Regions from separate parts of the Pantoea sp. RCC30.1 genome, predicted to be linked through region 3. Evidence: predicted binding sites of a transcription regulator. Region 3 holds the regulator's gene; each other region holds the start of a gene.
What was found. The regulator LexA, encoded in region 3, represses DNA repair genes until DNA is damaged. The targets are predictions, from matches to a motif close to TNCTGTATGTACATACAGNA.

Region 1: a site for LexA is predicted at 2,527-2,546, ahead of umuD (translesion error-prone DNA polymerase V autoproteolytic subunit). Genes of this name have one in related genera too.
Region 2: a site for LexA is predicted at 2,538-2,557, ahead of dinG (ATP-dependent DNA helicase DinG). Genes of this name have one in related genera too.
Region 4: a site for LexA is predicted at 2,525-2,544, ahead of sulA (SOS-induced cell division inhibitor SulA). Genes of this name have one in related genera too.

The regions. Positions count from the first base shown of each region.
Region 1 covers NZ_JBXUHX010000017.1:84,531-89,950, forward strand. Annotated here, with positions in the region: gene AC2LB6_RS15895 (manganese catalase family protein) at 1-576, opposite strand, end outside; gene AC2LB6_RS15900 (biofilm development regulator YmgB/AriR family protein) at 856-1,101, opposite strand; gene AC2LB6_RS15905 (hypothetical protein) at 1,648-1,872, shown strand; gene AC2LB6_RS15910 (hypothetical protein) at 1,980-2,231, opposite strand; gene umuD (translesion error-prone DNA polymerase V autoproteolytic subunit) at 2,568-2,987, shown strand; gene umuC (translesion error-prone DNA polymerase V subunit UmuC) at 2,990-4,258, shown strand; gene AC2LB6_RS15925 (hypothetical protein) at 4,410-4,685, shown strand; gene AC2LB6_RS15930 (hypothetical protein) at 5,086-5,226, shown strand.
Region 2 covers NZ_JBXUHX010000009.1:29,370-34,789, forward strand. Annotated here, with positions in the region: gene AC2LB6_RS10075 (ABC transporter permease) at 1-323, shown strand, start outside; gene AC2LB6_RS10080 (hypothetical protein) at 304-411, opposite strand; gene AC2LB6_RS10085 (MerR family transcriptional regulator) at 499-1,233, opposite strand; gene AC2LB6_RS10090 (helix-turn-helix domain-containing protein) at 1,383-1,946, shown strand; gene AC2LB6_RS10095 (GNAT family N-acetyltransferase) at 1,943-2,461, shown strand; gene dinG (ATP-dependent DNA helicase DinG) at 2,585-4,753, shown strand; gene ybiB (DNA-binding protein YbiB) at 4,780-5,420, shown strand, end outside.
Region 3 covers NZ_JBXUHX010000028.1:21,903-27,322, reverse strand. Annotated here, with positions in the region: gene AC2LB6_RS19760 (CsbD family protein) at 1-81, opposite strand, end outside; gene dinF (MATE family efflux transporter DinF) at 247-1,569, opposite strand; gene lexA (transcriptional repressor LexA) at 1,668-2,282, opposite strand; gene AC2LB6_RS19745 (diacylglycerol kinase) at 2,388-2,756, opposite strand; gene plsB (glycerol-3-phosphate 1-O-acyltransferase PlsB) at 2,885-5,308, shown strand; gene ubiA (4-hydroxybenzoate octaprenyltransferase) at 5,414-5,420, opposite strand, start outside.
Region 4 covers NZ_JBXUHX010000013.1:3,994-9,413, forward strand. Annotated here, with positions in the region: gene matP (macrodomain Ter protein MatP) at 26-493, shown strand; gene ompA (porin OmpA) at 593-1,663, opposite strand; gene sulA (SOS-induced cell division inhibitor SulA) at 2,014-2,505, opposite strand; gene AC2LB6_RS12930 (TfoX/Sxy family DNA transformation protein) at 2,716-3,345, shown strand; gene yccS (YccS family putative transporter) at 3,342-5,420, opposite strand, start outside.

The DNA.
Region 1 (5,420 bases), on a different contig from region 3:
CTCTTCGATCACCGCCAGCCACTGCTGCTGGTGCATGGTGTCACGGGCGATCAGGAAGGAGAGGAAATCCTTCATGCCTTTGTCTTCGGTCATGTTGTAGAGGCGGGTAGCCAGCACACGGCCCGTGGCTTCTGCGGTGACGTTAGCCAGCATATCAGCGGCCACGTTGCCGGATGCGTAGATGTGACTCATGTCGAAAGGCATGCCGTTGGCGTTCACCGGCATCGCAGCCAGACCGGAAGAGAGGATATGGCGTGGGTTCATGCCGCCCAGAATGGCATTGACCACCGGATCTTTCGCTGACGCTTCCTGGTAAGAGAGCGGTGCACCTTCCAGGTTCAGCGCCACGGCGTAGCCCAGCATTTCGATATGGCTCAGCTCTTCGGTGGCGGTGGAGATCAGCAGATCCCGAATCCGCACATCACCCCGCGCGCCCATCGCCTGGAAAAAGTATTGCATCGCTACACGAATCTCACCTTCGACGCCGCCGATGGCCTGCTGTAACAGCATGGCAAATTCTGGATCGGGCTTCTCTACACGAACCGGGAATTGAAGTTTTGATGAATGATGAAACATAGTTATTTTCCTCGTCTGTGTTTGCAGTAGATGCAGGAAAAGTCTGGACACAGATATCGGATAAATAAAGCGAAACGAGAGAAATTAACCGGAATTTTCGGCGAAATAAGCGGCAAAAGAGGTGATTTCCGGAGCTATATCTGGCCCGACAGAACAGGCAATATTAGCGATAAGAAAGGGACGTGTGGCGCAGTGCAGGGAAAACAAAAAAGCCCCTCAAAAGGGGCTGATTCCGGACGGGAAAAGCATCCATGCTCAATCGCGTTCCCACTTAACAATTTAGCTTTCGCTGGTGGCCGAAGCACGCTGCAGAACATGTTCCAGAGCCTGACGGTAAATATCCTGCTTAACCACGTCACGCTCGCTCTCCAGGCGATTAATCAGGCCCAGCACGACATCTTTTTGTGAGACATGAGCTTTCGAACGGGCGAGTTCAGCATGAACGGCGGCGACCACCTGTTGTTCAGTGGTCAGCGCCGCGCCAGAGTTCATGAAGTAATCAGAAATCTGAGACTCTGTATTCATCGTTGTTTGCATGTCAGGCCTCATAAGAAAGGGGGGAGAATACGTCGATTCAGATCCGGTTGCCGGATGACGCAAAAAAAATGCATCTGAAGGTGGAAATCCACAACACCTTCAGATGCGGTGCAAAGCACCCTCGTTACAAGTGATTTAACATCACGGGATAAAGTTATACAAGAATTGAAAACTTGTACAACGAAATTTGACAAAATTACACTGGTCGGTGATGTATGTCAGATGCATGTTTAAATCGGAGAAATGATTTTTATTATTAACCTATAAAATACAGAGTGTTGCTTGTATTTTTCGGGCCGGGAGGGTTTTCAGGGGAAAAGGTGTGAAGAGTAGAAAATGTCACCTTATGGCGTTAAAGCGGGGTTTTTCCGCAGATCGCAGAAAAAGCTGTACAGGTTTTAGCGCAGGAAAAAGGCACAACGCATCGATACTGCTGCAATCCTGGCCGTCTGACCAGCCACGCCGCATAATTCACTTCCCACGCCTGATGCAGAAGGCTAAGGTTGAGCCCTTATTCATCACAAGGAAATGATCATGGTTCACGACTATTTCGCGATTCCGCCTGCGGGCGTAACTCAGGAACAACATAAACGTGCAGTGGCTGTGGCAGCGGCTCTGTCAGTGGCAAAGGAGTCGGTCAGCGCCTCCACATCGGCAACCGGCTCAAAAACCTCCTGGGATCTGCAGGCCGTGGCGAATGAAATTGGTAATCTGGCCGATGCAATTCAGGATGCGCTGGAGAGTGACAGTCAGGCTTAATCACTGACCGGTTTTGCCTGAGGCAGTTGCCGGGGCAGGTCAGGTCAGAGGGGTGGCAGCGTTCGTGAGCCGGACATGTCCGGCAATCGGACGCTGCCAGAAACCGCTTATTCCACTGCAGGCGGCTCATATTTAATATATTCACGCAGGGCATCATGGATGGCCTGATTATTGCCTTCCTCCAGACCGCGCTCGGCATATTCTTTCGCCAGCGCCGCCAGCACATCGTCAAACTTCCCTTTGTAATTAAGATTATTCAGTGCTATTTGCTGACCAAGTATCGCTTTTAATACCGTGGTCTCAACCCTTAACTGCGCGACTGCCTCTTCCAGATGTTTGATTCGATCGTCGTCTGCCATAACCCCTCCATGCTTAAAAAAGCAGAATAACCAGCCCGCTCGTAATATTCAAACCTCCGCCAGTGTCCAGAGAGGCGTTGTCAGATTTTCCTTAAGTCAGAATAATCAGCGGCTGAATTTATAAGATGCGTTACTGTAAGAAAAAAACGCTGATATTCCCGCAGTGCGGCGAAAGTAACCCGTTTCTGCTTACTCTGACGGCAATGCGAAAAAACGCTTAAAAAAAAGTGCATTACCATCAACCCCTTCGCTTAAAAATCTTTTCTGTCACTTGATTAAAAGGGGGATTAGCTATTACTGTATTTATATACAGTAGTTTGAGAAGGGAGTGACATTATGGAATTCATTAAACCTGCGGACATTCGCGCCGTTATGCCTTTACCGCTTTATATCGAACGTGTGCCGTGTGGATTTCCTTCTCCGGCGCAGGATTATGTCGAGCAACGTATCGATCTCAATGCGCTTATGGTTCAGCACCCCAGCGCCACCTATTTTGTCCGGGTTAGCGGCGAGTCGATGATTGAGGCGGGCATTAACGATGGAGACATGCTGGTGGTCGACAGCTCCCTCACCGCCTCACACGGCGATATCGTGGTCGCCGCCGTTGAAGGCGAATTCACCGTTAAACGTCTCCAGCTTCATCCCTGCCTGCAACTGATGCCGATGAACACGAAATTTAAACCGATTGCTATCCAGACTGAAGATGCGCTGGAGGTGTTTGGCGTGGTGACCTTTGTGATTAAAGCGACCCACTGACCATGTTCGCGCTGGTTGATGTGAACTGCTTTTACGCATCGTGTGAGACCGTTTTCCGGCCTGATCTTAAAGGTAAACCGGTGGTGGTGCTGTCGAATAACGACGGCTGCGTGATTGCACGCAGTGCCGAGGCAAAGAAAGCCGGCGTCAAAATGGGCGCGCCCTATTTTAAAATGCGTGAAGAGCTGACGCGTCACGCGGTGCACGTCTTCAGCTCCAATTACGTGCTCTACGCCGATATGAGCCTTCGGGTGATGACCCTACTGGAAGAGATGGCGCCATCGGTGGAGATTTACTCGATCGACGAGGCTTTTATGGATCTCACCGGTGTGCAGAACTGTATGGCGCTGGAAACCTTTGGTCGCCAGGTCAGAGAACGGATTCGCAAAGAGACCCATCTGACCGTGGGCGTCGGCATTGCCCAGACTAAAACGCTGGCCAAACTGGCGAATTTTGCGGCCAAGAAGTGGAGCAAAACCGGCGGCATTGTCGATCTGTCGGCCCCCGAACGTCAAAGAAAGCTGCTGGCGCTGATTGATGTGGCTGACGTCTGGGGCGTCGGTCACCGGATCGGCAAACGACTCAACGCCATGGGCATCATGACGGCGAAAGATCTGGCCGATCAAAGCACCGAGTCCATTCGTAAACAGTTCAGCGTGGTGCTGGAGCGCACCGTCAGAGAATTGCGCGGTGAGTCCTGCCTGGAGCTGGAGTCGGTGACGCCGGTAAAACAGCAAATCATGTGTTCTCGTTCGTTTGGCAGCCGTATCTCCGACTACGATCAGATGCGCGAAGCCGTCTGCGCCTATGCCGAGCGCGCGGCAGAAAAGCTGCGTCGTGAGAATCAATATTGTCGCCAGATAGGGGTGTTTGTGCGTACCAGCCCGCATGCGGCTGACGAACCCTTTTACGGTAATCAGTCTACCGGTCAGTTGCTGATCCCGACGCAGGACACCCGCGACATTATCAGCGTCGCGATGGCGTGTCTGGATAACATCTGGATTGAGGGACATCGCTACATGAAGGCGGGCATCGTGCTGGGGGATTTTTTCAGTCAGGGTGTAGCTCAGCTTGATCTGTTTGATGAACATCAGCCACGCCGCAATAGTGAAGAGCTGATGAAGCTGATCGACACAGTCAACAAACTCGGCAGCGGAAATCTCTGGTTTGCGGGGCAGGGGATTAACAAAGCCTGGTCAATGAAGCGTGAGATGCTGTCGCCTGCCTATACCACCCGGATAACCGATCTGCCTGTGGTTGCGCTTAAGTGAGCGCTGATCCGATGTTCCTCTGCTGCTGAAGCCACGGTCTCTGCTAAAAGCTTTTTTTATCACGCGATAAAAGAGGCGGGAGGTTATGCTTTACCTGTCCCGATGAGCAGTTTTTCATCGGGTATTTTAAGTAAATTACCAGGTAAATATAATGGATTTCAGGCAGTTTGAAGCCAGAGTGATGTTCTGGCCCGCAATACATTTCACAGCAGTCATAAAATCCCGGCATCACGACGAATATGAGATTTATGCGATCGACGATAACAGCAATATAAAAACCCGGCTTTTTTTATGTTTTGCTGACAATGAAAACCACGCCAGCCTGCTTATTAAGCAATTTACGTTATGGCTGATAAAAACAAACGCGCTGAAGCGCAGTCAGCAACGGGAAAAAGGCCGCACAGAGACAACATCCTTATCTGAATGAACCGCGTCCGACTTGCACCGCAGACCAGACTGCGGCTGGTCAGACAGTGGCTAATCATATTAATGCGTCCGGGAAATAACGGGCCGTCTGCTCGTGACGGGCAACGGACGGCCTATCTTGTTCCCCCGCCTGGGATAGAATCGCCATTGATTTTGATAGCGACACACCTCCCCAGGCCGGTAATAATGACCACGACAGCCACAACGCATAAAAACAAAGAGCGGGGACGCCCCAGAGAGTTCGATATTGAACAGGCTTTGGGTCGTGCGATTTTCGGCTAACAGACTTCTCCGGCTCACGCTTCCAGACAGAAAAACTCCGCACTCGCCTTTCCCCTCATCTGATTATGTGCCAGGCTTCCACGCTTTAATCTATAGCGTGGAAAATTAAGGCCTGTTTCGTGAAAACTTCAATCTTACTGACACTCGTAGCAGCGATTAGCTGTTCTGTTTTTGCCGCCCGTGGTGGGTTTGAAACCCAGACAGCGAAACATCCACAGGCACAACGGGTGACTGAAAGCGGTGAGCCGCTGACGCGCTGATTGTGACGGCAGGGTGGGGAGAAGGCGAGCATTGCCGGTTAACGGCCAGATGGCAGATTGACGAGCGCAGGGTAATCGCACTCATCAATCTGCCTGGAAGCCGTTTCAGGCCGACACAGGAGCCAAATACAGAGCGTTACAGTTCACGTTCTGGTCGGCATAACTGATTTGCACTCACACCTGTCCCGGTGTCT
Region 2 (5,420 bases), on a different contig from region 3:
TTGATAGCGTACCGGCCAGCAGCCGGGAGATCGCCATCGGCGTCGGCATGAGCAGCTGGCAACGATTATGGCAGATCGAGCTAGCACTGGCTGCGCCGGTAATTATCGCCGGGATACGCACCTCGGTGATCATCAACATCGGCACAGCGACTATCGCCTCAACGGTGGGCGCGAAAAGTCTGGGATCGCCGGTGATTATCGGCTTAAGCGGATTTAATATAGCCTATGTGATTCAGGGGGCACTGCTGGTGGCGCTGCTGGCGATAGTCAGCGATCGTCTGTTTGAGCGCCTTCAGCGCGGGTTTAGCGTGAGTGAACGATGAGAGAGTATCCGACCAGCATCAGACCGCTGGTGCCACCGGCCGCCATAATAAAAAACAGCGTGGCGAAAAAGGCTTTTTTGACATTCATGGTTAAAACCTGAGCTCGTTAACAGTGAGGCGGGGATAATAGCGCGCGCAAGGCAGAAGGCAAAGTGCCCGGCGTGCGTTTTTGTTATCAGCCGGGTTCATGCAACCGCACGGCATAACCCTGTTCCTGCCAGTGTGACAGCTGTTCCTGCTGGCGACGGGTTAGTTTTTTACCGGTAAAGACAAACATATTCATGCCAGGAAAGAGTTCAGGACGCGGCAGATCCAGCGGTTCAGCCAGCACATCAATGCGCCAGCCATGCTGCGACAGACGCCAGCCCTCCAGCCAGATGCGGGTACGATCGTCGATACCCCAGCCAATAATCAGCGCATCTTTTCCTGATTTTTTCCGGCTGCCAGTCAGGCAGAACGCGACATAGTCGATCAGCAAACCATCAAGCAGACTGCACATCGTGCGGGCGGTGTTCTGGTCCAGACTCAGCTTCTGGCGTACCGGCATGAACACGTGATCGATCAGCGCATCAATCGGATGTTCGCGACCAATCGCGGTAATTTTGTTACGAAGTTTAGCGGGTCTGACGTGACGCAGTACGCTGATCAGCTCATCCTGCAGTGTCGTCCAGCCGTCATGGGCATCAACATCGCCACCTTCAAGCAATGCTTTAACTTTGCCGACCGGCACGCCGCTTTCAATCCAGCGCATGATCTCTTCGATGCGATGAACATCTTCTTCGTCAAACTGACGATGTCCGCCTTCGGTACGTTGCGGCTTCAGTAAGCCATAACGACGCTGCCAGGCGCGCAGAGTGACTGGGTTTATGCCACAGCGCTCGGCAACGTCACCGATACTGTATAAGGTCATAAATTCCTCTTTCGATTGGTCTGAGTGTAATTACCATAACGAAGCCGACTAAGTTGTACAATACATTTCTCGATGTACAACTTGACTGATACGCCGTTTCTCCGTTATATCTCACATAAGAGAATTTTTCCCAAATGTGAGAAATTACTATGTCAGAGCTGAATACGGAGCAACGACTGGCGGTGAGGCTGGCAGAATTACGCCTGCAACGCGGTTGGTCGCTGGATGAACTTTCTGTCGCTACGGGCATCAGTCGTGCGTCATTATCGCGCATTGAGCGAAGCGAGACCAGCCCTACTGCTGCGCTGCTTAACCGTCTGTGTGTTGCCTACGGATTAACGATGTCGCGCCTGCTCAGTGAAGTGGAGGAGGAGTCCAGTCTGCTGATCAGAGATGACCAGCAGCCCGTGTGGCAGGATGAATCCAGCGGATTTATTCGCCGGAATGTTTCACCTCCTGCACTTCATTTTCGATGCGAACTGGTTGAGGGCAAACTACGGCCCGGTGCACGTATAGATTACGATGCGCCACCTATACAGGGGCTGGAGCAGCATATCTGGCTACACGAGGGCGGCCTCACCGTCACGATGGGGGCGCAGCAGTGGGCGCTGAAGCCCGGTGACTGCCTACGTTTTCATCTGGTCGGGAAATCGGCTTTTGAGGCGCACCCGACTGCTGGCGCGCGCTATTTACTGGTGGTGGCGAAACCATGATTAATTACGCAATACTTCGCGCCGACGAAGCGCAACAGCAGTTGGGTGAACTGACGGAGGTGCTGCAGGCTTGTGTGGCAGACGGCGCCAGTGTCGGCTTTATTGATGCCGAAGACGAAGAAGTGATAACGCGATTCTGGCAGCAGCGGATCGCCGGTCTGGCAGACGGCGACAGCGAATTATTCGTCGCGCGGCAGCACGATAGCATCGTGGGCACTGTCATTCTCAGTGGCAGCGCCATGCCAAATGGCCGACACCGGGCAGAGATCAGCAAACTGCTGGTGCATCCCAGGGCGCGCCGTCAGGGTATCGCCCGTGAGCTGATGGAGCTCGCCGGACAGCGGGCGCGTACGCAGGGTAAAACCCTGCTGGTGCTGGATACGCGCAGCGGCGATGTTGCCAGCGAGCTTTATCGTTCACTTGGCTGGCAGGTGGCGGGATCGATTCCGTTTTATGCCGAATCCACTGAAGGTGTGCTGGATGCCACCACCTATATGTACAAAGTACTGGAGTAGAGAGCCGCCGCCGGGCACTCACTGAAATTTACGACGGCGCACGAAAAATTCCGCGCGAAAGCTGACGTCGCCGGGATACTGTGTAAAAATACAGGCCATATTTTCAGTGTGGTAAAGCAAATCATGGCCCTGACAGCCGCAGTAAAAAGCCAGATAGCGCAATGGTATAAAGCGCTTCAGGAGCAGGTGCCTGATTTCATCCCGCGTGCGCCGCAGCGCCAGATGATTGCCGAAGTGGCAAAATGTCTGGCGGGCGACGATTCGCGCCATCTGGCGGTTGAAGCGCCGACCGGCGTGGGCAAAACACTCTCTTATCTGATTCCGGGCATTGCGGCCAGCCGCGCCCAGGAAAAGCAGTTGGTGATCAGCACCGCCAACGTGGCGCTACAGGATCAAATTTTCACCAAAGATTTGCCGCTGCTGAAGAAAATCATCCCCGACCTCACCTTTACTGCTGCCTTTGGCCGCGGGCGCTATGTCTGTCCGCGCAATCTGGCGGCGATGGCGGCCGACGCCGATCAGCAGGGCGATCTGCTGCTCTATCTGGATGATGACGCGGTCAGCAGCACCAAAGAAGAACAGACGCAGTGCGGCCGCTTACAGAAATCGCTGGATCGCTACCAGTGGGATGGCCTGCGCGATCACAGCGAAGAGAACGTCAGCGACAGCCTGTGGCAGCGCCTCTCTACCGACAAAGCAAGCTGCCTCGGTTCGCACTGTCACTGGTATCGTGAATGCCCGTTCTTTGTGGCGCGACGCGAAATAGAGCAGGTAGATGTGGTGGTGGCGAACCATGCGCTGGTGATGGCGGCGATGGAAAACGAGTCGGTGCTGCCACCGGCCAAAAACCTGATGCTGGTGCTGGATGAAGGGCATCATCTGCCGGAAGTGGCCCGCGATGCGCTGGAGATGAGCGCCGACATCACGCCGGGCTGGAGCAGCCTGCAGCTCGACCTCTTTATCAAGCTGGTAGAGAGCATTATGACGCAGATGCGGCCAAAATCGCCGCCGCCGCTGGCTAACCCGGAGCGGCTGAAAGCGCACTGCGATGAGCTGCGCGAACTGCTGACCGTGACCGCGCAGGCGCTGAATCCGCTGCTGCCGCCGCATAACCAGCCGGGCGAATTTCGCTTTGTGCTGGGCGAACTGCCGCAGGAACTGCTGGAACTCTGTGCCCGGCTGTTCAAACTCAGCGACGCCCTGCGCGGCCTGAGTGAAGGCCTGATTAATGCGCTTAGCGAGCAGACCGGCAAAGTCGATCTGGTACGTCTGCATCGCAATCTGCTACAGCTCAATCGCCAGTTTGGCTGGTTTGAATCGGTCAGCAAACTGTGGCGGCTGGCGGCAATGGAAAAAGCCTCTGGTGCGCCAGTGTCGAAGTGGATCACCCGCGAGCTGCGCGAAGGTCAGGCGCATCTGCTGTTTCACTGTGCCGGGATCCGCGTCAGCGATCAGTTGGAGAAAATGCTGTGGCGCAAAATCCCGCATGTGGTGGTCACCTCCGCCACGCTGCGATCGCTCAACAGCTTCAATCGCCTGCAGGAGATGTCGGGACTCAGCGAGAAAGCGGGCGACCGTTTTGTGGCGCTCGACTCGCCGTTTAACCACGTGGAGCAGGGCAAGCTGGTGATCCCGCAGATGCGCTTTGAGCCGCTGATGACACATGAAGCGGAGCACATCGCCGAGATGGCAGGTTTCTTCCGTCAGCAGATGGCTCAGAAAAAGCACAAAGGGGTGCTGGTGCTGTTTGCCAGCAATCGGGCGATGCAGCAGTTTGTCGCCTGTCTTCCCGACCTGCGGCTCTCGATGCTGGTGCAGGGTGATCAGCCGCGCAGCCGCCTGGTGGACCTGCACCGTCAGCGCGTCACCAAAGGGGAAACCAGTGTTCTGATTGGCCTGCAGTCGTTTGCTGAAGGGCTGGATCTGAAAGGCGATCTGCTGAGTCAGGTGCATATTCATAAAATCGCTTTTCCCCCGGTAGACAGTCCGGTAATTTTGACCGAAGGCGAGTGGCTGAAAAGCCTGAAGCGCTATCCGTTTGAGGTGCAGAGTTTACCCAGTGCCTCATTTACCCTGATTCAACAGGTCGGACGCCTGATTCGCAGCCATCAATGTTATGGCGAAATCGTGATTTATGACCGCCGTCTGCTGAGCAAATCCTACGGCAGCCGGTTATTAGCCGCGTTGCCGATCTTCCCGATTGAACAGCCGGAAACGCCAGAGCCGGAAGCGATACCGGCCACCGTGGTGCCCAAAAACACGGTGCGTAAACGACGTCCCACGCGGCGCTGAGCCGCGCACTTAACCGGAAGCGAGTGATGGAACTGAATAAAATTATTAAAGAGATTGGTCGCGGTAAAAATCATGCCCGCGACATCGATTTTGATACTGCGGTGGCGCTCTATGGCGCGATGCTGGCGGGCGAGGTGCCTGACCTTGAGCTGGGTGGCATTCTGATTGCGCTGCGAATTAAAGGCGAAGGCGAAGAAGAGATGCGCGGCTTTTATCAGGCGATGCAGGCGCAGATGATGCAACTGCGTGCGCCAGAAAACCGGCCGATGCCCGTGGTGATCCCCAGCTACAACGGTGCGCGCCGCCAGGGTAATCTGACGCCGTTGCTGGCGTTGCTGCTGGTGAAACTCGGCTTCCCGGTGCTGGTGCATGGCGTCAGCGACGACGCGACGCGCATCACCAGTGAAGCCGTGTTTGCCGCGCTGGGCATTGCTCCTGTCACTACCGCTGAGGCGGCGCAGGCGAGAATCGATCAGGGCGAGCTGGCCTTTATCACCATCGATCACCTCTGTCCGCCAATGGCGAAACAGCTGTCGTTGCGCTGGCGAATGGGCGTGCGTAACAGTGCGCATACGCTGGCAAAACTGGCGACCCCGTTTGCGGAGCGTGCGGCACTGCGTCTGTCGAGCGTGTCGCATCCGGAGTATGTACCGCGCGTGGCGAAATT
Region 3 (5,420 bases):
ATCGTCGGTCAGCTTGCCCCATTTCTCTTTCATTTTGCCTTTGAACTGCTTCCAGTTGCCGCTCGCTTCGTCTTTATTCATGGCAGACCTCCAATCCTCGGGTTTAATGATTATCTTGCTGCTTAACAAAATAACGATATAAATCGCTAGTTAACTGCGATGCTTAAAGTTAAATATAGCAGACAGTTTAATAACTGTAGAATAATACGGAATAATCTGTATCAACCCCGAGTCAACCCTGCAGGATCAGGCATCAAACCAGCTGTTCTGACGCCAGTGCTTACGCCAGATGAGCCACAGTGACAGGCCGCGCAGCGCCAGGAAAACCGTCACCGCCAGCCACAGGCCGTGGTTGCCCAGCACCGGTACACTGAGCAGCGTCAGAAAGTAGCCTGCCGCCGCCACGACCATGCTGTTACGCATCTCGCGTCCGCGCGTCGCTCCGATGAACATCCCATCCAGCAGATAACACCAGACGCCGATCAGCGGCATGATTATCTGCCAGACCAGATAGCGATCAGCTGTCTGCTGCAGTGACTCAAGAGAGGTCAGCAGGGTGACAATCTGCGGGCCAAAAATGGCATAAACCAGCGAGAAGAACAGCGCTACCACCACCGCCTGCCGACAGGCGGAGTGCCAGACGTGCTGCAATTTACTGCCATCTTTTGCGCCATGCGCTTCGCCGGCAAAAGCTTCAACCGCGTAGGCAAAACCATCCAGCGCGTAGGCAGTAAAGGTAATGAACATCAGTAATACCGCGTTAACTGCTACCACATCCGGACCCAGCCGTGCGCCCAGCACGGTCAGCGAGGCGAAACAGAGCTGCAGCATCAGGGAGCGCAGCATGATGTCCCGGTTCAGTCGCAGCAGCCGGCCGCTGTCACCGCGCCAGCTCTGCTTCAGCAGGTTTAGCGTAATACCGCGCAGCTTTAACACCCGCCAGACCATGATGCCGCCGACGCCCAGCGTGATGTACTCCGCCAGCGCCGTGGCGGTTGCTGCCCCCGCGACACCCCAGTGCAGCCCCATCACCAGCCAGAGATCGAGCACGATGTTAACCAGATTGCCTACCACCAGCAGGATCACCGGCGCGCGTGCATACTGCACACCCAGCAGCCAGCCCAGAATCACCAGGTTGGCCAGGGTGGCAGGCGCACTGAGCCAGCGAATCTGAATAAACAGCGCCGCCTGTTCCAGAACATCAGGATTGCCGCCAACCAGATGGGTCGCCAGCTGAATAATCGGATAACGTAAAGCGATGAACAGGATACCTGCCAGCAGCGCAATAATCAGCGGCTGCGTCAGCGCACGTGCAAGAGCGGTTTTATCGCCCGCACCAAACGCCTGTGCCGTCAGGCCAGTGGTACTCATTCGAAGGAAAAGCAGCAGCATAAAGAGGAAGCTGGTCACTGTGGTCCCGACCGCAACCCCGCCAAGATAGACAGGGCTGTCGAGATGACCAATAACTGCAGTATCGACCACTCCCAGTAAGGGAACGGTGATATTTGAAAGGATCATCGGCAGCGCAAGCCGCCAGAGATTTTTATCCGTTGCCGTGATAAAGCGCATTCGCCGTTCCGTGCTCAGTGTCGCTGCAGTAAAGCAGGCGACAAAATTAGGGCAGACAGAATAGCATCAGAAAAGGCGAATGCACGTAGCCCTCACAATCAGAGCCACTCGCCGTTACGGACCACGCCAACCGCCAGACCTTCAATAGTCAGCGACTGAGCACGGGTATCGACAACAATCGGGTCGAAATCGCTGTTTTCGGGCAGCAGATGCACGATAGCACCCTGCTTTTTCCAGCGTTTAACGGTGACTTCATCATCAATGCGGGCAACGACAACCTGGCCATTGCGCACATCCTGGGTTTTATGGACCGCGAGCAGGTCGCCGTCCATAATCCCGATATCTTTCATCGACATTCCACTGACGCGCAGAAGGAAGTCAGCAGACGGCTTAAACAGGCCCGGATCCACTTTGTAATGGGTTTCGATATGTTCCTGCGCCATGATCGGCTCACCGGCAGCAACCCGGCCAATCAACGGCAGCCCTTCAGAGGCTTCTTCTTCCATTAACAGACGAATGCCACGCGATGCACCGGAAACGATCTCGATGACGCCTTTGCGCGCCAGCGCTTTCAGATGCTCTTCTGCCGCATTCGGCGAGCGGAAGCCCAGCTGCGCGGCAATCTCTGCACGCGTAGGCGGCATGCCCGTTGAAGAAATATGGTCGCGAATCAGGTCATAGACCTGCTGCTGTCTGCTGGTTAATGCTTTCATCCCGCCCCCTGGTTGTTTATACAGTCGCTGTGAGTATATACAGGTATTGGCGAAATGGAAACCGATTGTCAGGGAAAACGCGCCCTCAGGCGCGTTATGGAAGGCTTATCGCAAATGTGTCCAGAGGAGCGCGATCCACACAAACAGGGCCAGTAAGATGCTGATCAGTACCGCCGCAGAGCCCATGTCCTTTGCCCGGCCCGCCAGCGGATGATGCTCCTGGCCGATGCGGTCAACCACCGCTTCAATGGCGCTATTGAGGATTTCGACAATGACCACCAGCACCACCGCCCCAATCATAAGGATGCGGGAGATCACATCGACATCCAGCCAGCACGCGATAATAATAGCGACCAGCGCAGCCAGTGCTTCCTGGCGAAACGCCGCTTCATGTTGCCAGGCGGCTCGCAGTCCCTGCCATGAGTAACCTGCGGCTTTTACAATTCTGATAAGTCCGGTGGCATTATTTGCCATGATGTGGGAACCCTTTCATCGGATTGACGTCAATGTCTGGGCTGCGTGCAATTGGCACCACCACAGATATTCGCTGCGCTTTCTGCTATGCTTGCGGCGCTTTGCTAACAAGAGGCTTCATGTTGTCTATGTCAGGTTGGCGTAAACTCTATTACAAATTGCTTAATTTACCACTCTCCTTTTTGGTAAAAAGTAAGGCCATTCCGGCCGATCCTGTGTCTGAACATGGTCTGGATCCGACCCGACCTATTATGTATGTTTTGCCTTACGATTCGAAGGCTGACTTACTGACTTTACGTGCACAGTGTCTGCGGCATCATCTGCCCGACCCGCTCTCTCCACTGGAGATTGATGGTTCACTGCTGCCGCGCCACGTGTTTATTCACAATGGCCCGCGCGTATTCCCCTATTTTGTGCCCAGTGTGGAATCGGTGAAAATCTTTCACGATTACCTCGACCTGCATCGCAATAATCCTAAGCTCGATATTCAGATGCTGCCGGTCACCGTGATGTTTGGCCGCGCGCCAGGACGTGAAGTCCAGGGCGAAGCTACGCCACACCTGCGGGTGCTGAACGGGGTGCAGAAGTTCTTTGCGGTTATCTGGCACGGGCGCGACAGTTTTGTCCGTTTCTCGCCTACCGTTTCGCTTCGCCGCATGGCAACCGAACACGGTACGGATCAGTCGATCGCCCAGAAGCTGGCTCGCGTGGCGCGCATCCATTTTGCCCGTCAGCGCCTGGCGGCAATCGGTCCGCGTTTACCGGCGCGTCAGGATCTGTTTAATCGTCTGCTGCAATCCAAAGCCATTGAAAAAGCCGTCGAAGATGAAGCGCGCAGCAAAAAAATCTCCCATGAGAAAGCGCAGCAGAATGCCGTCGAGATGATGGAGGAAATTGCCGCTAACTTCTCTTATGAAGCGATTCGCGTCACCGACCGTGTGATGGGCTGGCTCTGGAGTCGTCTCTATCAGGGCATCAACGTTAATGGCGGTGAAAAAGTTCGCCAGCTGGCGCAGGATGGCCACGAAATTGTCTATGTGCCGTGCCATCGCAGCCACATGGATTATCTGCTGCTCTCCTATGTGCTCTATCACCAGGGGCTGGTGCCACCGCACATCGCTGCGGGTATCAATCTCAACTTCTGGCCAGCCGGCCCGATTTTCCGTCGTCTGGGCGCTTTCTTTATTCGTCGTACCTTTAAGGGCAACAAGCTCTACGCCACGGTGTTCCGCGAATATCTCGGCGAGCTGTTCACCCGGGGTTATTCGGTTGAGTACTTTGTCGAAGGAGGCCGTTCACGTACCGGTCGCCTGCTTGACCCTAAAACCGGCACCTTAGCCATGACGCTGCAGGCAATGCTGCGCGGCGGCAATCGTCCAATCACGCTGGTGCCGATCTATATCGGCTATGAGCATGTGATGGAAGTGGGTACTTACGCCAAAGAACTACGCGGCGCGGCGAAAGAGAAAGAGGGCTTCATGCAGATGGTGCGCGGCTTACGCAAGCTGCGCAACCTCGGTCAGGGTTACGTTAACTTTGGCGAACCGCTGCCGCTGGTTAACTATCTCAACAAGCGGGTTCCGGAGTGGCGCGATGCGATCGATCCGATTGAGCCGCAGCGTCCGAGCTGGTTAACGCCGACCGTCAATGATATCGCGGCCAGCCTGATGGTGCGTATTAATGAAGCGGGCGCGGCCAATGCCATGAACCTCTGTGTGACGGCGCTGCTGGCGTCACGTCAGCGCTCACTAACCCGTGAACAGCTGATAGAACAGCTGGAGTGCTATACCCAGCTGCTGCGCAATGTGCCCTACTCGCCAAACGCGACCGTACCCGATCTCACCGCGGAAGCGCTGCTGGATCACGCCCTGGGTATGAATAAGTTTGAGAGTGAAAAGGACAGCATTGGCGACATCATCATTCTGCCGCGCGAGCAGGCGGTGCTGATGACCTACTATCGCAACAACATTCATCACATGCTGGTTATGCCGTCGCTGATTGCCGCCATTGTTCAGCAGCATCAGACGCTGAGCGAAGCAGAACTGCTACGTCAGGTAAGCCTGATTTATCCGATGCTGAAGAGTGAACTGTTCCTGCGCTGGCAGACCGATGAACTGCCACAACTGCTCACTGATGTGAGTCAGGAGCTGGCGCGTCAGGGCCTGATTACATTCGAAGCGGGTGAGTTGCGCTTTACCGCAGCACGCTATCGCACGCTGCAACTGCTGGCTGCCGGTGTGCGCGAAACGCTACAGCGTTATGCCATTACCTTCTCCATTCTCAGCGCCAAGCCGACGATTAACCGTGGCACGCTGGAGAAAGAGAGCCGGACGCTGGCACAGCGTCTGTCGGTACTGCACGGGATCAATGCGCCGGAGTTCTTCGACAAAGCAGTCTTTACCTCGCTGGTACTGACGCTGCGCGATGAGGGGTATATCAGCGACAGCGGTGATGCCGATGTCGCGCAGACTCTGGCGACCTGGCATATCCTGGCTGACCTGGTCACCAGTGATGTCCGCATGACGATTGAAACTGCGGTAGCGCACGACTGACACCCGCTTACAGTAAAAAGGCGACCTCATGAGGTCGCCTTTTTTATAGGTCAGGTCTGGTCTGGTTCGATTCGCAGTGAGACGGTGCCTGCTCAGGGGACACGGTCAGAAC
Region 4 (5,420 bases), on a different contig from region 3:
GTTACGTGATCACGATGAGATTCCGATGAAATACCAGCAACTCGAAAATCTTGAATGTGGATGGAAGTGGAAATACCTGGTGAAAAAACATCGGGAAGGTGAACTGATCACGCGTCACCTTGAATTAAGCGCGGCGCAGGCGGCAGTCGATGAGCTGCTGGCGATGGAAAATAATCCGGTGACGGTAAATGAATGGATCGCAGAGCATATTCATTCTGATCTGGATAACCGACTGAAGCAGACCATCCGTGCCCGGCGTAAACGCCATTTCAACGCTGAACATCAGCACACCCGTAAAAAATCGATCGACCTGGAGTATCTGGTCTGGCAGCGACTGGCAGGTCTCGCACAGCGGCGCGGGTGCACGCTCTCTGAAACGATTGTTCAGCTGATAGAAGATGCAGAACGCAAAGAGAAATATGCTACTCAGATGTCGAGTCTGAAGCAGGATTTGCAGGCCATCCTGGGTAAGTCGGGTTCAGAGAGCGAATAACCGGGCAGGGCAAAACAAAAATAGTCTGAATGTTCAAGTCCGGTTTTATTACCGGCATAAAAAAACCCCGCCTTAGCGGGGTTTTTTATTACGTTTAACTTAAGCCTGTGGCTGAGTTACAACGTCTTTGATGCCTTTAACATCGATTTCTACGCGACGGTCCGGAGACAGGCAGTCGATCAGGGCATTACGGCCTTTCACGCTGTCACAGGTGTTGCCGGTAACTGGGTTAGATTTACCCATGCCACGTGCAGAGATCTTGTTAGAAGGAATACCTTTAGATACCAGGTAATCTACGACTGACTGAGCGCGTTTCTCAGACAGTTTCTGGTTGTACTGCTCTGAACCGATGCGATCGGTGAAGCCCAGTACGACAACGGAACCATCTTTAGGATCCATTGAGCTCAGCTGGCTGTACAGCTGATCCAGAGCCTGCTGGCCTTCTGGCTTCAGGGTAGATTTGTTAAAGGTGAACAGAACGTCAGACTTCAGGGTGAAACGCTTGGTTTCAACAACTGGAGCTGGTGCTGGAGCAGGAGCCGGAGCTGGTGCAGCGACATCATCCTGACCGAAGCGGTATGAAACGCCTACGCTCAGCATGCCGTTGTCTGGACGAGTACCAACGGTCTGTGCATCACCGATGTTGTTAACCCACTGGTAATCCAGACGGGTAGCCCAGTTTTTGGTCAGCGCATATTCAACACCAACAGCAGCCAGCGGAGAAACGCCGGTGTCGTGGTCGCTGATGCGGCCAGTAGTTGGGTTAGTCTGCGTTGCATCTGCACGCCATACCATGCCGCCCAGACGAGTATACACGTCCAGGTCGTCATTGATTGGGTAGCTCAGTTTAGCAGCCAGCTGTACGCCCTGTGCTTTGAATGCGCCGTTAGTCACATTGCCTTTATTAGGCATGCGGCCCAGCCAGTCATAGCCCATCTCGAAGCCCAGGTATGGGTTTGCCTGATAACCAACGAACGCACCTGCGCCCAGCTGGCTTTCATGAGTTGGACCGTCATTGTTCTCGTAACCGTTACCGTAGTAACCAGTGTCGTGATACTGAGACCAGCCCAGTTTAGCACCGGTGTACCAGGTGTTATCTTTCGGAGCGGCCTGCGCTACGGTAGCGAAGCCAGCCAGTGCCACTGCAATTGCGATAGCTGTCTTTTTCATTTTGCGCCTCGTTATCATCCAAATAGGCAATGAGCAAAAAGGTTGCTCTTGGTTTAAATCCTTCGCCGGGTCAAAACGCTCGCTTATGACTCTACCGCAAAAAACGGAGGTTATTGAGCACCCTGGCGAGCTAAAGTCTACAACGAGATTGGAAACTTACAAGTATGATGTGAGGCGCTTCTGTAAAGAAACAGCGATTTATACATAATTTCTAACAATTAGAGTGGCCGTATTGTCGCGGTAAAAAGGCCCAAAAACCCGCTAAACCATTGTCACAGCTCGAACTAACAGAATCAGTGGTTTAGCGGCGACAGATAAGAAAAATAGCTTGGGAAACTTCTGATTTTTACTTAATGAAACAAATCCGACTGAATTTTTATGGAACTTTGTGGTCTCAGAGGCGCTTCCGATGTTCCGCTTGCCCGTAAAATCAAACCCAGCGCTTCACCCTCAGCGGCCGCATTTTCGAGTTGACGTCGCTCATCTTCATCCAAATCGTACGGAATCCATGCCAGAACGACACTGTAATTTCCTGTACGCAACGCCTTAACCATCGCTTCGACGGCATTCAGACGTTCAGAATCGGCGATATGCATACTTTTATCCAGTGGTAATCCCGATTCCTGCAGCCAGGTGCGATTCAGTTTATGCGCCGGTGTTAACCACAACTGCCAGCGAGACTGCTGACTGAGCTGCTGCAATAACGGCAACAGCATCATCTGCATCATACCGGGCTGCTCGCTGTAACGTAACTCAGTAATTCCACCACCCTGAGAGGCCGGAACGGAAGTGGACGCATAATGATGAGCATAGCGTGCATTATCAGGAGGTTGTGTTCGCATAAGTTAATCACCAGCAGTGGACTGTATGAATATACAGTACTGTCATCCTGGATAAAGATCAACCCAAATTTCTGAAAACGCCTCGCAAAAACGCGACAAGATTAGTTGAAGCACTATTTATTCATTGAACCCGCTGACGCTTTTTTTTATCTTCTAATTACCTGATACCCAAGGTAATTTAAGAGATATTTCTTACATGGAGGTGGTGCAATGCAAAAGGTGAATCCGGTCGTAGAGCGCTCCAGAGCGCACCTGGCCCCGTTGGGAACCATAGAGTCCCGTACCCAGTTTGGAGGATACGCGCTGGCTGTTGAAAGTGTGGTTTTTGCCTTAATAAATAAAGACGAACTCTATCTGCGTGCCAGTGAACCTTTGCGGGAATACATTACTGATCGTCCGCTGCAACCCCTGATTTTTCGTAAGAGAGGCAGGATGGTGAGCCTCAATTATTTTCGGGTTGATGAAGCGTTATGGCGCGATCCTGACCATCTGCTGGCGCTCTCAGCGGCCTCTTTAGAAACGGCGCAGCTGGAGTTACAGGACAGACAATCCTCTCCACGACTGAAAGATCTGCCGAATCTCAGCGTACGTATGGAGATGATGCTGTACGAGGCGGGCGTCATGACCGTCAATCATCTCTATCAGATGGGGGCCAAACAGTGCTGGCTGAAGCTGAAAGCGATCAACCAGCACGTTGGGTTTCAGACCTTACTGGCGCTGCAGGGGGCGATCACGGGCCATCATGCCGCCGCGCTACCGCTTGCCACCCGGGCCGAGCTGAATGCGTGGTTCCAGCGCACGCTTTTGTCTAACCCCAATCTTAGAGGCGGCGAAGGCTAATCAGTAATGAGCGTGCGGCGCAGGCGAGCCACATCGGGCATTAAGGCCACCAGCAGACCGAGTTGCTGGAGCACCAGCGGCGCACGTGTATCCGCATCTGCGGCGAGTTGGCTGATGCGCTGGGCCAGCTGCTGGCGCATTGTCTCAACATGTTCATCGCTGACCACGTCCGTCTGGAGCACATCCTCAACGTAGCAAACCGTATCATCCAGCAAGGCCAGTAGTTCCGGCGCGGTAATTTTATCGCGGTGGGCACCCAGCGCAGAAATGTAGCTCAGGAATGAGTGGTTAGAGCAAAGCAGTTGAAAAGCCGACTCACGTAGCTGCTGGCTGGTACGACTTTCACTACTCATATTTGAAACCACCGACGCCAGCTCAGCATCTGCATTATGCGCATCCCGGCGGGCAATGCGATAGGCGAGACGGTTATCCTTGCCCTGATGATACTGCTCCATGATCGCATCCAGATAGCGGCAGTTCGCTTTCAGGGTTCGTTCTGCGACCGCCGGTAACTGACGAAAGCGCCAGTCAGGCCAGATAAACGCGACAGCCAGCCACGCCAGACCACAGCCGAGTAGGGTATCCACTACCCGTGGCAGGGCGACCTCAAAGCCTTCACCTAACAGGTTAAAGCAGAGCAGCACCAGCAGAGTGATAAACAGCGTGGCCTGCGCATACTGCACCTGCCTGAAAGCGAAGAACAGCACGCCAGCAATCACAATCAGGATTAACTGACCTTCAATGGAGGGCACCAGCCATAAAACCGGCAGGCCAATCGCAATCCCTGCCAGCGTTCCGCCGATGCGCAAGGCCAGTCGTCGCTGCGTGGCGTTGTAGTTTGGCTGGCAGACAAACAGGCTGGTCAGCAGAATCCAGTACCCCCGCTGCAGTCCGGTGATCTGAATAAAACCATAGCCAATACAGAGCACCACTGACATGCGAACCGCATGCCGGAACAGCGCCGAAGAGGGAGAGAGATGACGGCTGAAGCGCAACCGGATATCACTCCAGCCACTTAATCCTTCGCGTGACAGCACATTATCACTGTGCTGAGGATCTTCACCGGCCAGCGTCTGTTCGGATTCAATAGAGGCGAGCTGAGCGTCAATGGCGCGCAGGTTACGCAGCAGCCAGAACAGTGCACGGGTGTGGGTCGCCTCAGGCTCATGCTGCTCAAGACGTTCTATCGCTTTTTGTAATCGTTCAAACGCACGCTCAAAGCGGCTGTCATGAACCCATCTTTCACGCATCAGAATGCAGTGCGCCAGCTGACGACAGGCCTGCGCCTGCATATTCAGCAGGCGCTGAAAGCGAAACAGAATTTCGTTATAGCGCCAGTCGCCGCGCAGCAAATGATATTGCAGATGGGAAGAGCTGGCCCGTTCGTGAATATCCTGCGCCACAAAGTAGTAGTGCAGACTGCGGCGGGTGCCGCGCGATCCGCGATCCCCACGCAGTCGACTCTGCAGTGTAGTCTTGGTCAGGTTGAGCTGCGCCACCAACTGGCTGTTAACCATCGCCGCATCGATAAACGCGGCATCATCCTGTTCGCCCGAATCCGGGTCGAAGAGATTAGCTTTGGCATCGAGGTAACGCGCCAGTTGTGAAAAACTGCCGGCCAGCTGTTCCTGAACCGGCCGGACCGGGAACATCAGATGGCCCAGCAGCGTCAGCAGGTTGTACCATAACGCGCCAAACAGCAGCAGCATCGGCTGCATATACCACTGGCTGAAGAGGCCGATGCCGAGCATGGTGTAGACCGCAATCAGCAGCGCACCAAAGGCGATGGTGGCGTAGCGCTGGCCAAGAGCACCCAGCAGAATAAAGCCCCAGGTCGAGATCGCCAGCCCGACAAAAAAGGCGAACGGATAAGGAAACAGTAACTCCACTGAAACCGAGGCGATGCAGAAGCAGAGCAGGGTAATCAGCAGATTCTTCAGACGACCGGCCAGGCGATCATCAAGATCGGCCAGCGCAGCCGCGACCACCCCCAGCGTTAAGGGAATCGTCCACTCAATCTGATGCAGCCACCAGGGAATGGCAGCGCAGCCACTCAGCGCAAACAGGATCCGTAG